Regions from separate parts of the Fictibacillus nanhaiensis genome, predicted to be linked through region 2. Evidence: riboswitches for the same ligand, from Rfam matches in the RefSeq annotation. Region 2 holds a riboswitch; the other holds the start of a gene.

Region 1 (6,102 bases), 890 kb from region 2:
AGACAAATGGAAAGGTAAAGTACTGATTCGTTCATCAGAAAATATTTACAATCAATCATTAGTATCATCCTTTATTTCATTAAACGGAAAAGATGAAGCGAAGAAGTGGGCAGAAGGGATCGTTAAAAACATGGCTCGTGATCCACAAGGTGGTGACAAAGACCAAGCGAAAGGTATCGCTGCTGGTGAAGGTGATGTTGCCATCATGAACTCATACTATTTTGGTCAGATGTTGAACTCAGAAGATCCTGAAGAAGTGAAAGTTGCTAAACAGCTAAGTGTGTTCTTCCCTAATCAAGAAACAACAGGAACGCACATCAATATTAGTGGTATAGGTGTTACGAAACACGCTAACAACAAAGAGAATGCTATAAAATTAATGGAATATCTGTCTAGTCCAAAAGTTCAAGAAGTATTTGCTGAAGCCAATTACGAGTATCCGGTTAATAAAGAAGTAGAACCTTCAGAGCTTTTAAAGTCTTGGGGTCCGTTTAAAGAACAAGATCTTAACCTTTCTGAGTTAGGTGAAAACAATGCAGATGCTGTTAAAATTATGAATGAAGTTAGCTGGAAATAAACTTAAATATTTTGCCGTATCACGATTTGTGATACGGCTAATTCCATGTAAAAACAAACAACAAGAACAATGCTGATGAGTAAAGAAGGTGAAAATATTGTATTACATTCGAAAAATGAGATCACAGTTTAATAGTTGGGCTTTGCTTAGTGTGATTTTTTCTATTTTAATCCTTTTACCGGCTTTGCTCATCATGGTTCAGTTATTCGCTGAGAGTAATGAGAATTGGGAACACATTAAAGAGTATATGTTGAAAAATTATATCGTAAATTCCGTAACACTCGTTAGTTTTACTGGTCTTTTCACAGTGTTAATCGGGGTAAGTGCGGCATGGCTAGTTTCCGCATATAAAGTTCCGATGCATCGGTTCTTTAAGTGGGGTCTTATCCTCCCGCTTGCGATTCCACCTTACATTGGGGCTTATACGTACCATGGCATTTTAAATTATACAGGTGTCATTCAAACGTCATTAAGGAACCAGTTTGGTATAAAAGTGGACCAAAAGTTCTTTGACATCATGAACATTCCCGGTGCTGTTTTTATCTTTACGATGTTCCTGTATCCATATGTATATATCATCACAAAAAGTTTCTTAGAAAATCAGTCATCATCACTGATTGAGAATGCACGGTTGCTAGGCAAAGGATCGTTCATGACATTTATACAAGTCGTCCTTCCTGTATCACGTGCAGCGATTGTAGGTGGTGTTAGCTTAGTCATTCTTGAAGTCTTCAATGATTACGGGGTAGTAAAGTATTTCGGTATTCAAACCTTTAGTACAGCCATATTTCAAGCGTGGTTTGGGATGGGGGATATCTATTCAGCTATCAAGTTAGCGGGTACTTTGATGTTTATCGTAGTTTTGATCTTGATCTTAGAAAAAGTAATAAGAGGCAGAAAACAGTATAGTTATTCCACTTCAAAAGTCCGCCCGTTACAACCTAAAGAACTTAAAGGTTGGAAAAAGTTTGCTGTGCTATCTTTTTTTCTTTCTTTATTTGCTCTAGCTTTCGCCATTCCTTTTATACAGCTTTTACATTGGGTGTATATGACTTATGACGTGATTTTAAGTGCTGCATTTGCAGATTTGATCTGGAATTCAGTTTTTGTTGCTGCTGTAGGTTCACTTCTTATCATAATGGTGGCTTTAATCATCGCTAACTTTAGTCGTCTTTCAAAAGGTTGGACCGGAAAGTTTTTTTCAAAAATTACGGTTCTAGGCTATTCAATCCCGGGAGCTGTAATTGCTATAGGCGTCCTTACTTTATTTCTCTTCCTAGATCAAAAGGTCATATCGTTATACGAATGGCTTGGGTTAGAGCCAACACTTGTACTAAGCCTCAGTATTAGTATGCTGATCTTTGCTTATGTTGTTCGCTTTCTTGCCGTTGGTTTTAACTCGATCGAATCAGGTTTTGATAAAGTAGGAACCGTTTTTACAGAAGCTTCAAGAACATTAGGGATGTCAGTGACAAAGACATTCTTTAAAGTAGATATCAAAATGATCAAAGGTGCGATTGCTGGTGGTTTCATTCTAGTTTTCGTAGATATTTTAAAAGAGCTGCCTCTCACTCTTATCCTGCAGCCTTTTAACTTCTATACGTTGGCTACAAAAACATTTCAATATGCAAGCGATGAACGTATTCACGAAGCCTCTGTTTCATCCATGGTGATTATTTGTATAAGTGCACTTTCGATCTTCTTTTTACACAGAGTTTTAGAAAAGGAGCCAAAATAATGTTTGTTCAAATCAAAGACTTAACGTTTCGTTACAAAAATTCGCAAAAACCTCTGTTCGAAAACCTGTCTCTAAGCTTTAAACAGGGAGAAGTTTCAGTAATCTTAGGAGAAAGCGGCAGTGGGAAAAGTACGTTACTTCGTCTTATAGCAGGGCTAGAAGTGCCATCGAAAGGATCAATTCTGATCGATCAGGCAGTCATGAATGATACATTCCGTTTTGTCCAGCCAGAAAAACGTGGCGTTGGTTTGGTTTTTCAAGATTATGCTTTGTTTCCTCATATGACAGTTGAAAAGAACATAAAATTTGGCTTAACAAAAATGAATCGTAAACAGAAACAAGCAAGAATGGAAGAATTATTGACTATTGTAGGTATGGAGGACTATGCTTCCCGTTATCCTTATGAATTGAGCGGTGGTCAACAGCAGCGTGTAGCATTAGCAAGAGCTATGGCTCCAAATCCATCTTTGATCATGTTTGATGAACCTTTTAGTAATCTTGACTCTAAGCTGCAATTACAGATTCGTGATGAGTTACAAGAAATCCTCAAACGTACTGGAATCACTTCTATATTTGTTACTCACGATGAAGAGGATGCTCGTGCTATTGGGGATCGTATTATACTAATGAACAATGGAAAGATTCAAGATGAAGGTCGGCCGGAAATGGTATTACAGAAGAGTAAAGAAAAGTTATCATTAGCATATGTATAAAAAAAAACCGGGATATCCCGGTTTTTATTTTTTGAATTGAGTATCTAATTTTCCGTTCATGTCGATTAAAAATCCGATTTCACGGCCTAATAATTCACCTAGTTCTTTTGCCTTTTTTTCGCTTTCGTTCTTTATTTGTTCAATCGTCAGTTCACCTTTTAGCTTCGATGCTCCAACGATAATACTTAAGTCACCTTTTTCATAAAATACAATTTTCATTTATAAATACCTCCCTGAAAAATAGAACCTTCTACATCATTCGTTTTTTTTTCACATGCTTATGGGGTAGAAGTGAGAATATGGAAAAACATTCATTGTGAAACAATTAATTGGAATAAATAAGTATGGCGCGTTTTCTTGACAAAAATTTATGTATGTTGATAAAATTAGAGCATATTATATATGATTCGCTGAATTCTAATGTTCTATTCGACAGAATATTTAGAGGCGGGGGAACCACAATTCGGCTTTTAAGCCTTGGGATGAATTTGTGCTTGCACAAAAGGGACAACTCTCAATTTCCTAATCCGACAGCTAACCTCGTAAGCGTTTTTGGAGAGAGAACTCTATACATGGGCTAAGTCTATGTGTTGCGGTGTATTCCCACGGAAAATCCTCTCTATTTTCGGTGGGTTTTTATATGCAACAAATAGGGCATGTATAAGTATAAATTTCTTCAAGGGTATTGCACGTAAAATAGTAAGAAAATTATAACAAAGGGGGTACTTTTATTATGAAATTATCTACAAAAATTTTAATTGCTCTAGCACTTGGTGTAGTTGCAGGTCTTATTCTTAATCTAGCTGTGCCTGATGCATTCTCAACTCTGGATAAATATGTTTTGAAACCAGTTGGGACATTGTTCTTAAACCTTATTAAAATGTTGGTTGTCCCAATCGTCTTCTTCTCAATCGTATTAGGAACTGCAGGTTTAGGTGATCCAAAGAAACTTGGAAGAGTTGGGGCAAAAACAGTTGGTTATTTCTTAGGAACTACAACGATTGCTATTATTATTGCTATGGCTTTAGCACTTGTCTTTAAACCTGGTGTAGGGGATTTTAAAACAGAAGGTGCCAAGTTCGAGCAACAAGAAGCACCGGCAGTAACAGATACGCTACTGAATATCATTCCTACTAACCCTATTCAAGCAATGGCTGAAGGAAACATGCTTCAAATTATTGCATTCTCTGTATTTGTAGGATTCGCTTTAACCATGTTAGGTAGCAAGACTAAAGGTGTGATGGATTTAATCGAGCAAGGTAACGATATTATGATGTACCTCGTAAACCTGATCATGAAATTTGCTCCATATGGTGCTTTTGCTTTAATTGCATCAGCAGTTGGAAGTCAAGGTATGGATGCGATTAAAGCGATGGGATTATACATGAGTGTAGTTATTTTAGCTTTATTCATTCACTCTGTTGTAGCCTATGGAGGTTCGATCGCACTATTTGCAAAGAAGAGTCCGATTTGGTTCTTTAAAGGCTTTGCACCAGCAATGTCAGTAGCATTCAGTACATCAAGTTCAAATGCAACACTTCCGATCTCAATGAAAACAGCTCAAGAGAATCTGGGTGTTCGAAAATCAATCAGTGGATTTGTCCAACCGCTTGGCGCAACGATCAACATGGATGGAACAGCCATCATGCAAGGTGTTGCGACAATCTTTATCGCGCAAGTTTACGATGTTAATTTGGGTATCACAGAAATGCTTACCGTTATCTTAACAGCGGTACTTGCAAGTATCGGTACAGCAGGTGTTCCTGGAGTTGGATTGATCATGTTAGCGATGGTATTGAACTCTGTAGGATTACCTGTCGAGGGGATTGCTCTAATCCTAGGTGTTGATAGACTTCTTGATATGCTTAGAACAGCTGTTAACATCACAGGTGATGCTGCTTGTGCGGTAATCGTTGATAAAGGGGAAGATAAACATCTTGGAACTCGTGAACATGAAGTGAGTGCTTAAATAATGCTTTAAAAGGTCACAGTGAATATACCTACTGTGGCCTTTTTTATATGCGGATATCATTAGTTTGTTAAGGTTGAGTAAATAAATGTAAGCACAGAGGAAAAATCATGTTAAAATAAGAAGATACATAATGAGATTTCGGAGTGATCTTCTTGGAAAAATGGCTAGAGATACTAACGCTTGCTGCAAAGATCATATGGGTACAGATTCAAACCGTCATTCATCCTATCATCGAGTTAATAGAGAGTGCGATGAACTCTTTTTGGTTTGTCTTTTCACTTACGATCATCGCAGGATACGTATTGCTTATGCTTGTACAGAACGCAATTACCTTCTATCAAGCTCATAACTTTATTCACAGAAAAATGAATAACGAACCCGTTAACGATATTGAATTTGCTCTATTTATGAAGTCACTTTGGAAAAAAGATCGATCTAAAGGATTATTGGCCAATGCCAAATCGGCTAAGAGCAGATACCTTCAATTCAATGCACAAGAACGTTTGTCACTACAAAACTATTTACAGCATCGGTTACGTTTTTTACGTGCGAACCAGCCGTTGTTCATACTAGGTGCTGTGATAATAGGATTGCTTTCAAGCATTTCAGTGAATGTACTACCGATCGAGGCAGCTGAAGTAAATGCAGAAAACGTATTAAAAACAACTCTGTTTATTCTTTCCTGGCTGTTGATCATGCAAGCTAAATATGTTGCTATGAAAAAACAAACGTACTATCATCTAGCATGGATGCAAGATACTAACCGTACGACAACGGTTGATTACATGCAGGAAGAGGATGTTACAATTTCAACAAACAAAGAAAACAACCCTGCGTATTAACGTGATACGTAAGGGTTGTTTTTTATCCAGAACCGATAAGGGTAATGAACGGCCTCTTCGGCATATTGTATTCCTATACGAGGGCCAGAGATAATTTCATCTGGTACGATATTCATTCCTTCTTCTATTCGTATATTTTCCTCATTCAATTTCTTGCCATTATCACTTAGTGTAAACCCCATTGCTTTACTTAGTTTACCAGGACCGTTTGTAAGTTGAATCTCATTCTTTGCACTCGCTCTTCTTTTCTTCATTTTTTC
Region 2 (6,102 bases):
GTTTCTGAAGTAAAGTGAAAAAGCCACCTATATGAAAGGCAGCTTTTCTCACTATCAATCTCTTTCTATTTCGTTGTGTTTAAACGGCTGTGACGATAACCGTAACTAAAATAAAGAACAAGTCCGATCACAAGCCAAACGACAAAGCCTTTCCAAGTAAATGCTGAGAGTTGAAGCATAAGATAAACACAGAAAATAATGGCTAAGGCTGGAATCAATGGAACCCAAGGGGTCTTAAAGCCTCGTTCGATGTCTGGCCGAGTTTTTCTAAGAACGGCAACTCCTAAAGATACTGTTGCAAAGGCAAACAATGTACCGATACTCGTAAGTTCTGCTAGTTTGTCTAACGGCACGAATCCAGCAAATAAGGAAACTAATAATCCTGTTGTCCATGTACTTGAAAGAGGTACTTTCGTTCTTGGATGAACAGAGGACAGTTTACTTGGAAGAAGTCCATCACGACTCATTGCATAAAACAACCTTGTCTGACCGAACATCATAACAATTAGCACGGTTGTAATTCCTACGATAGCTCCTAATGAGATGAAACCTGCTGCCCAATCTTGACCGATAAATTGCAACGCAAACGCTACAGGATCTTTAACGTTCAGCATGGTATAAGGAACAATCCCGGTAAGTATGAGTGAAACCACGATATAGATAATTGTACAAATAGCTAAAGCAGAAATGATTCCAATCGGTAAATTTCGCTGTGGATTCTTCACTTCCTCTGCAGCTGTGGAGACAGCATCGAAACCAAAATACGCAAAAACAACAACTGCAGCCCCTGTCACTACACCAGAGAATCCAAAAGGAACAAACGGCTCCCAGTTAACAGGTTCCACATACCAAACACCGACTGCTATAAATAATAAGATTACTGCCACTTTCACGATAACCATAATAGAATTGAATTTCGCAGATTCTTTAACACCCCTCGATAACAGAAGTGTGACAAGTAAAATAATCATTACAGCAGGCAGGTCAATATATGTTCCCTTCGATGGATCAAAAGCACTTGTGATAGCTGTTGGAAGATGTATACCAAAACCAGTTAAAAGGCTTTGGAAATATCCTGACCAACCACTCGCTACAGCTGAAGAAGCGAGACCGTATTCAAGTACGAGGTCCCAGCCCAAAATCCAAGCAAAGATTTCACCGAATGCTACATAACTGTAGGTGTAAGCACTCCCTGATTGAGGAATCATAGATGCGAATTCGGAGTAACAAAGTGCCGCAAAAACACACGCAAGCCCCGCAATAATAAAAGATAAGATAAGAGCGGGACCCGCATATTTTGCAGCCGCAACCCCTGTTAGCACGAATACCCCTGTTCCGATAATGGCCCCTACCCCTAACATTGTAAGGTCAACTGCACCAAGAACACGATTCAATGATTGATCACTGTTTTGATTAGTAGTTAATAACTTTTTTCTAAATAAGTTCATAAGTCCTCCTATGAATGTCGATAAAAGTCGAATAACGCTTTTGTCATTTTACAAGCATTTATTATTTTTGTAAACATTAAAATTTTCAAATATTTCTAATAAATAATAATGAGTGCATTCACTTCCATTCCCCCTTTATTCATTGCCATTTTTTTGCTTTGACAACCATTCCTTTTACTCGCTAAAATGTCTTTTATGTGGCAACTCAGATAACTAACATCAAGAAGAAGGTGACTCAATGTGAAAAAAGTAAGAATTAGTCTTGCGTGGCAAATCCTGATCGGACTAGCGTTTGGTATTCTCATCGGTGCTTTGTTCTATGGAAATGAAACCGTTCAAGGATATTTACAACCGATTGGAGATATCTTCATTCGCTTAATTAAAATGATCGTTGTACCTATAGTTGTTTCAAGCCTTATCGTAGGTGTTGCGAGTGTAGGTGATATCAAACAACTAGGAAGACTCGGTGGTAAAACGATTTTATATTTTGAGATCATTACAACTTTTGCAATCGTAATTGGTCTATTTATCGCTAACATATTCCAACCTGGAGCAGGAGTGGATATGAAATCGTTAACAAAAGGTGATATTTCGAGCTATGTGGAGACAACAGAATCAGTTGAAAGTCACGGCTTTGCAGAAACGTTCTTAAACATCGTACCCACAAACCTTTTTGAATCTTTAGCTAAAGGGGATATGTTGGCAATCATCTTTTTCTCCGTATTATTCGGACTAGGGATTGCTGCGATCGGCGAAAAAGGAAAACCGGTATTGGCCTTTTTCCAAGGAACAGCTGACGCTATGTTCTATATTACGAATCAAATTATGAAACTAGCTCCATTTGGAGTATTTGCACTAATCGGTGTTACGGTTTCTAAATTTGGTATTGAATCACTCGTCCCATTAAGTAAACTGGTTCTAGTCGTTTATGGAGCTATGTTCTTCTTTGTCATCGCTGTTCTAGGTGGCGTTGCAGCTATGGTAAAAGTTAATATCTTTACATTGATTAAAATATTGAAAGACGAACTGATCTTAGCTTACTCAACAGCTAGCTCAGAAACAGTATTACCAAAAATTATGGAAAAGATGGAGAAGTTCGGGTGTCCAAAAGCCATTACTTCTTTCGTGATTCCTACTGGTTACTCGTTCAACCTAGACGGATCCACTCTCTATCAAGCGATTGCAGCACTATTTATCGCGCAAATGTACGGGATTGAAATAACCATCGCAGAACAAATCTCTTTATTGCTAGTATTAATGGTTACTTCAAAAGGGATAGCAGGCGTTCCAGGTGTTTCCTTTGTCGTTCTTTTAGCAACACTTGGTACAGTTGGAATTCCATTAGAAGGCCTTGCATTTATTGCGGGTATTGATCGAATACTCGATATGGCTCGGACAGCTGTAAACGTAGTAGGAAACTCGTTAGCTGCTGTCGTGATGTCCAAATGGGAAGGTCAATTCAACACGATGAAAGCAGAGCAATATAAACAAGAAGTTAGTTAATATTCTAGCCAAAAAACCGTTTTAGCCAGTTCGGCTAAAACGGTTTTTTGAAATTTTATTTCTTTAAGTGGTAGGGAACAGTCGATATTACAATATCTCTTTTATACAATAAATAAGCACGAATAAGTAGACTTGATTGGTTATGAAGGATATTATGCCAACCTTTTTTCGGGATGAATTGCGGAATAACCACTGTTACTTGATAATCGCCTTCCTTCGCTTTGTGAGCAATCGTATCTACAAATTTAGTCAAAGGTCCAAGGATACTTCTGTAATGAGAATGAAGCGTTACGAGCCGAACATCCGGCTGCCATTCTTTCCACTTCTCTTCAAATTTTCTTTCATCTTCCCTCTCAAATGCAACATAAACAGCAATGATCTGATCAGGGTTCAGTGATTTAGCATACTTTAGCGAGTTCTCCACTACATGGGTGATTCCAGCCACTGGCAAGATGATAACATTCCCTTTTATATCTGGAGATGCTTCACAAGTTGTTAACCTCAACTGATCACCGACTGCTTCATAATGCTTCTTGATTCGGTGAAATATCCAGACGATAATAGGTAGAAAAACAAGAATGGACCAAACTTGTGAGAACTTTGTTAAGAAAAACATGATTGTGACGGTAAAGCTGATCAATGCTCCTGTCGTATTAATGATAAATTTAGGAATCCAACCAGCTGGTTTTTCTTTTAGCCATTTTACCATCATTCCTGTCTGTGATAGTGTAAATGGAACAAACACTCCTACTGCATATAAAGGAATTAGGTGTTCCGTTTCTGCATGAAAAGCCATAATAAGCAAGATTGAGGCCAGACCCAAAATGATAATGCCATTTGAATAACCTAAGCGATCACCCCGGACTAAGAACATCCTTGGAATAAACTTATCTTTTGCCAAGTTTACAGCTAACAAAGGAAACGCAGAGTATCCTGTGTTAGCAGCAAGGATCAGTATTAACGCTGTTGTTCCTTGTATAAAGAAGTACATAAAGTTTCGCCCGAACGTTTCTTCTGCAATCTGCGAAACAACAGTAACCTCAGTTTTAGGTACAATACCATAGAAATAAGCTAACGTAACAATACCTGAGAAAAGGATGGCTAGAAGACCGCCCATCATCATTAATGTACGAGCAGCGTTAACAGGTGCTGGTTCTTTAAAATTGGGTATCGCGTTGGAGATGGCTTCTACTCCTGTTAAAGCAGAACTTCCTGATGCAAATGCTCTGAGCAGAATAAACAAAGAGATACCTGCAACCGGTGTACCGATCGGGGTATGCAAGCTCTGAGATACATCTCCAGTCAAAATCTTATAAAGCCCTACTGCGATCAAAATAAACAAAGCCAATACAAAGAGATAAACAGGATATGCCAAAATAGATGCAGATTCAGTTACTCCTCTTAAGTTCAATAATGTAAGAAAGATAACAAACACGATTGCAATCTCCACGTTAAAACCATGTAACGAAGGAAACGCTGATGTTATCGCATCTGTACCTGCTGATACACTTACTGCTACTGTAAGTATGTAGTCTACAAGCAACGATCCCCCTGCGATCAACCCAGAATTTACGCCTAAGTTTGTCTTCGATACAACATACGCTCCACCTCCATGAGGGTAAGCATAGATAATTTGTCTATAAGATAAAATAAGAGCAGTTAATAAAAACAGAACCCCTACTGCAATCGGAATCGAGTACCACAAAGCAGCTGCACCTACGGTAATAAGTACGATTAAGATTTGCTCGGGTCCGTATGCAACAGAAGATAATGCATCAGATGAAAGAATAGCCAATGCTTTCGTTTTGTTTATTTTTTGTTCGCCTAATGCAGTCGATTTTAAAGGGCGACCAATCAAGAAGCGTTTGATCGATGTGAACATCATTTTTCTCTCCGTCCATAATAAGATGTTACTTTTAATGTTAACTAAAACACATTTTTCAACACAAAAAGGCCGCAAGCCATCACGAATCTGACCTGCAGGCCTTTATAATTTAGGCTCTACAAGCTCCACCTTCCTTCTCATAAACGCTTACGGAGTTAGCTGTCGGATTCGGGCCTTTGAGTAGCCCTACCTTAAACAAGGATTCACCCCAGGACTCTATTCTTCCAGTCCGTTTGGTTCCCCCGCACCATTTGGTTTAAGCGATTTAGAAATTTGAAACTTTACTAATAATACTCCCGCCATTTAAAAAAGTAAATAACAATTTTTGTTGAATAGGCTTATGAAATGTTGTACATATTGTTTTACGTATAAACAGTTAATCACATAAACTTATTATTTCATGATCTATAGGAGTTTTACACATGTCTAAACAAAAAAAACCTTTATTTTCTGATGAATATTTAACAAGTCTTGCACAAGAAATTAATGAACAATTCGGTGATTATGGAGAGGTAGGAGAACGTGATGAGGAATATGAAAACATGAAGAAAGCTGGTGAATAATTAAAAGAACCCAATTCGGGTTCTTCAATGGTTATGTCCTTATGCGATTAACAGCTATTAACATTAACAAAGATATTCCAATAACACTCGCGACCCACATCCAAGCGAGCTCCATATGTCCTGATTCAATCGCAATATAGATGGCCGTTGATATCGTCTGTGTTTTACCCGGAATATTTCCAGCAAACATGAGCGTTGCGCCAAACTCTCCTAATGCACGTGCAAAACTCAGAATTGCACCAGATAAGAGTGCACGAACAGATAGAGGAATTGAGATTTTTCTTAATATGGCCCATTCATTCGCGCCATCAACCCTTGCAGCATTCTCAATATCTGCGTCAATCGATTCAAATCCTGCTTTTGCCGATTGATACATGAGTGGAAACGCAACGACTGCAGACGCAATAACTGCCGCCCACCATGTAAACATAATTGGTTGTCTAAAGAGCAAATCTATCAACTGTCCCCCTGGACCATTTCGACCGAATAGAACAATCAATAAGAATCCAACTACCGTAGGAGGTAACACGAGCGGAAGTAGGAAAAGTGTTTCGATCAACGTTTTCCCTTTAAACCTCTGATGAGCCATGATTCTGCCAAAAAATAGACCTGCAAGAATCACGATCAATGAAGCAGTCAACGCTATGCCGATTGATAATTTGACAGGTGACCAAAATTCTATTGCCATTTCCTTTTTCACCCG

Evidence for each region. A riboswitch is a leader RNA that binds a small molecule or an ion and turns the genes downstream of it on or off. The one in region 2 is predicted to bind cyclic di-AMP.
Region 1: linked by a shared signal. The riboswitch ahead of ACFS5O_RS08755 (dicarboxylate/amino acid:cation symporter) and the one ahead of ACFS5O_RS13505 (APC family permease) in region 2 are both predicted to bind cyclic di-AMP.

Annotation. Positions count from the first base shown of each region.
Region 1 is NZ_JBHUPF010000006.1:1,023,713-1,029,814, forward strand. Features, by position in the region: gene ACFS5O_RS08735 (Fe(3+) ABC transporter substrate-binding protein) at 1-577, shown strand, start outside; gene ACFS5O_RS08740 (ABC transporter permease) at 693-2,315, shown strand; gene ACFS5O_RS08745 (ABC transporter ATP-binding protein) at 2,315-3,028, shown strand; gene ACFS5O_RS08750 (hypothetical protein) at 3,053-3,247, opposite strand; cyclic di-AMP (ydaO/yuaA leader) riboswitch at 3,427-3,592, shown strand; gene ACFS5O_RS08755 (dicarboxylate/amino acid:cation symporter) at 3,762-4,997, shown strand; gene ACFS5O_RS08760 (hypothetical protein) at 5,153-5,842, shown strand; gene ACFS5O_RS08765 (DNA-3-methyladenine glycosylase) at 5,839-6,102, opposite strand, start outside.
Region 2 is NZ_JBHUPF010000006.1:1,913,007-1,919,108, reverse strand. Features, by position in the region: gene bcaP (branched-chain amino acid transporter BcaP) at 66-1,448, opposite strand; gene gltP (glutamate/aspartate:proton symporter GltP) at 1,689-2,951, shown strand; gene ACFS5O_RS13505 (APC family permease) at 3,007-4,833, opposite strand; cyclic di-AMP (ydaO/yuaA leader) riboswitch at 4,966-5,109, opposite strand; gene ACFS5O_RS13500 (hypothetical protein) at 5,259-5,399, shown strand; gene modB (molybdate ABC transporter permease subunit) at 5,431-6,087, opposite strand.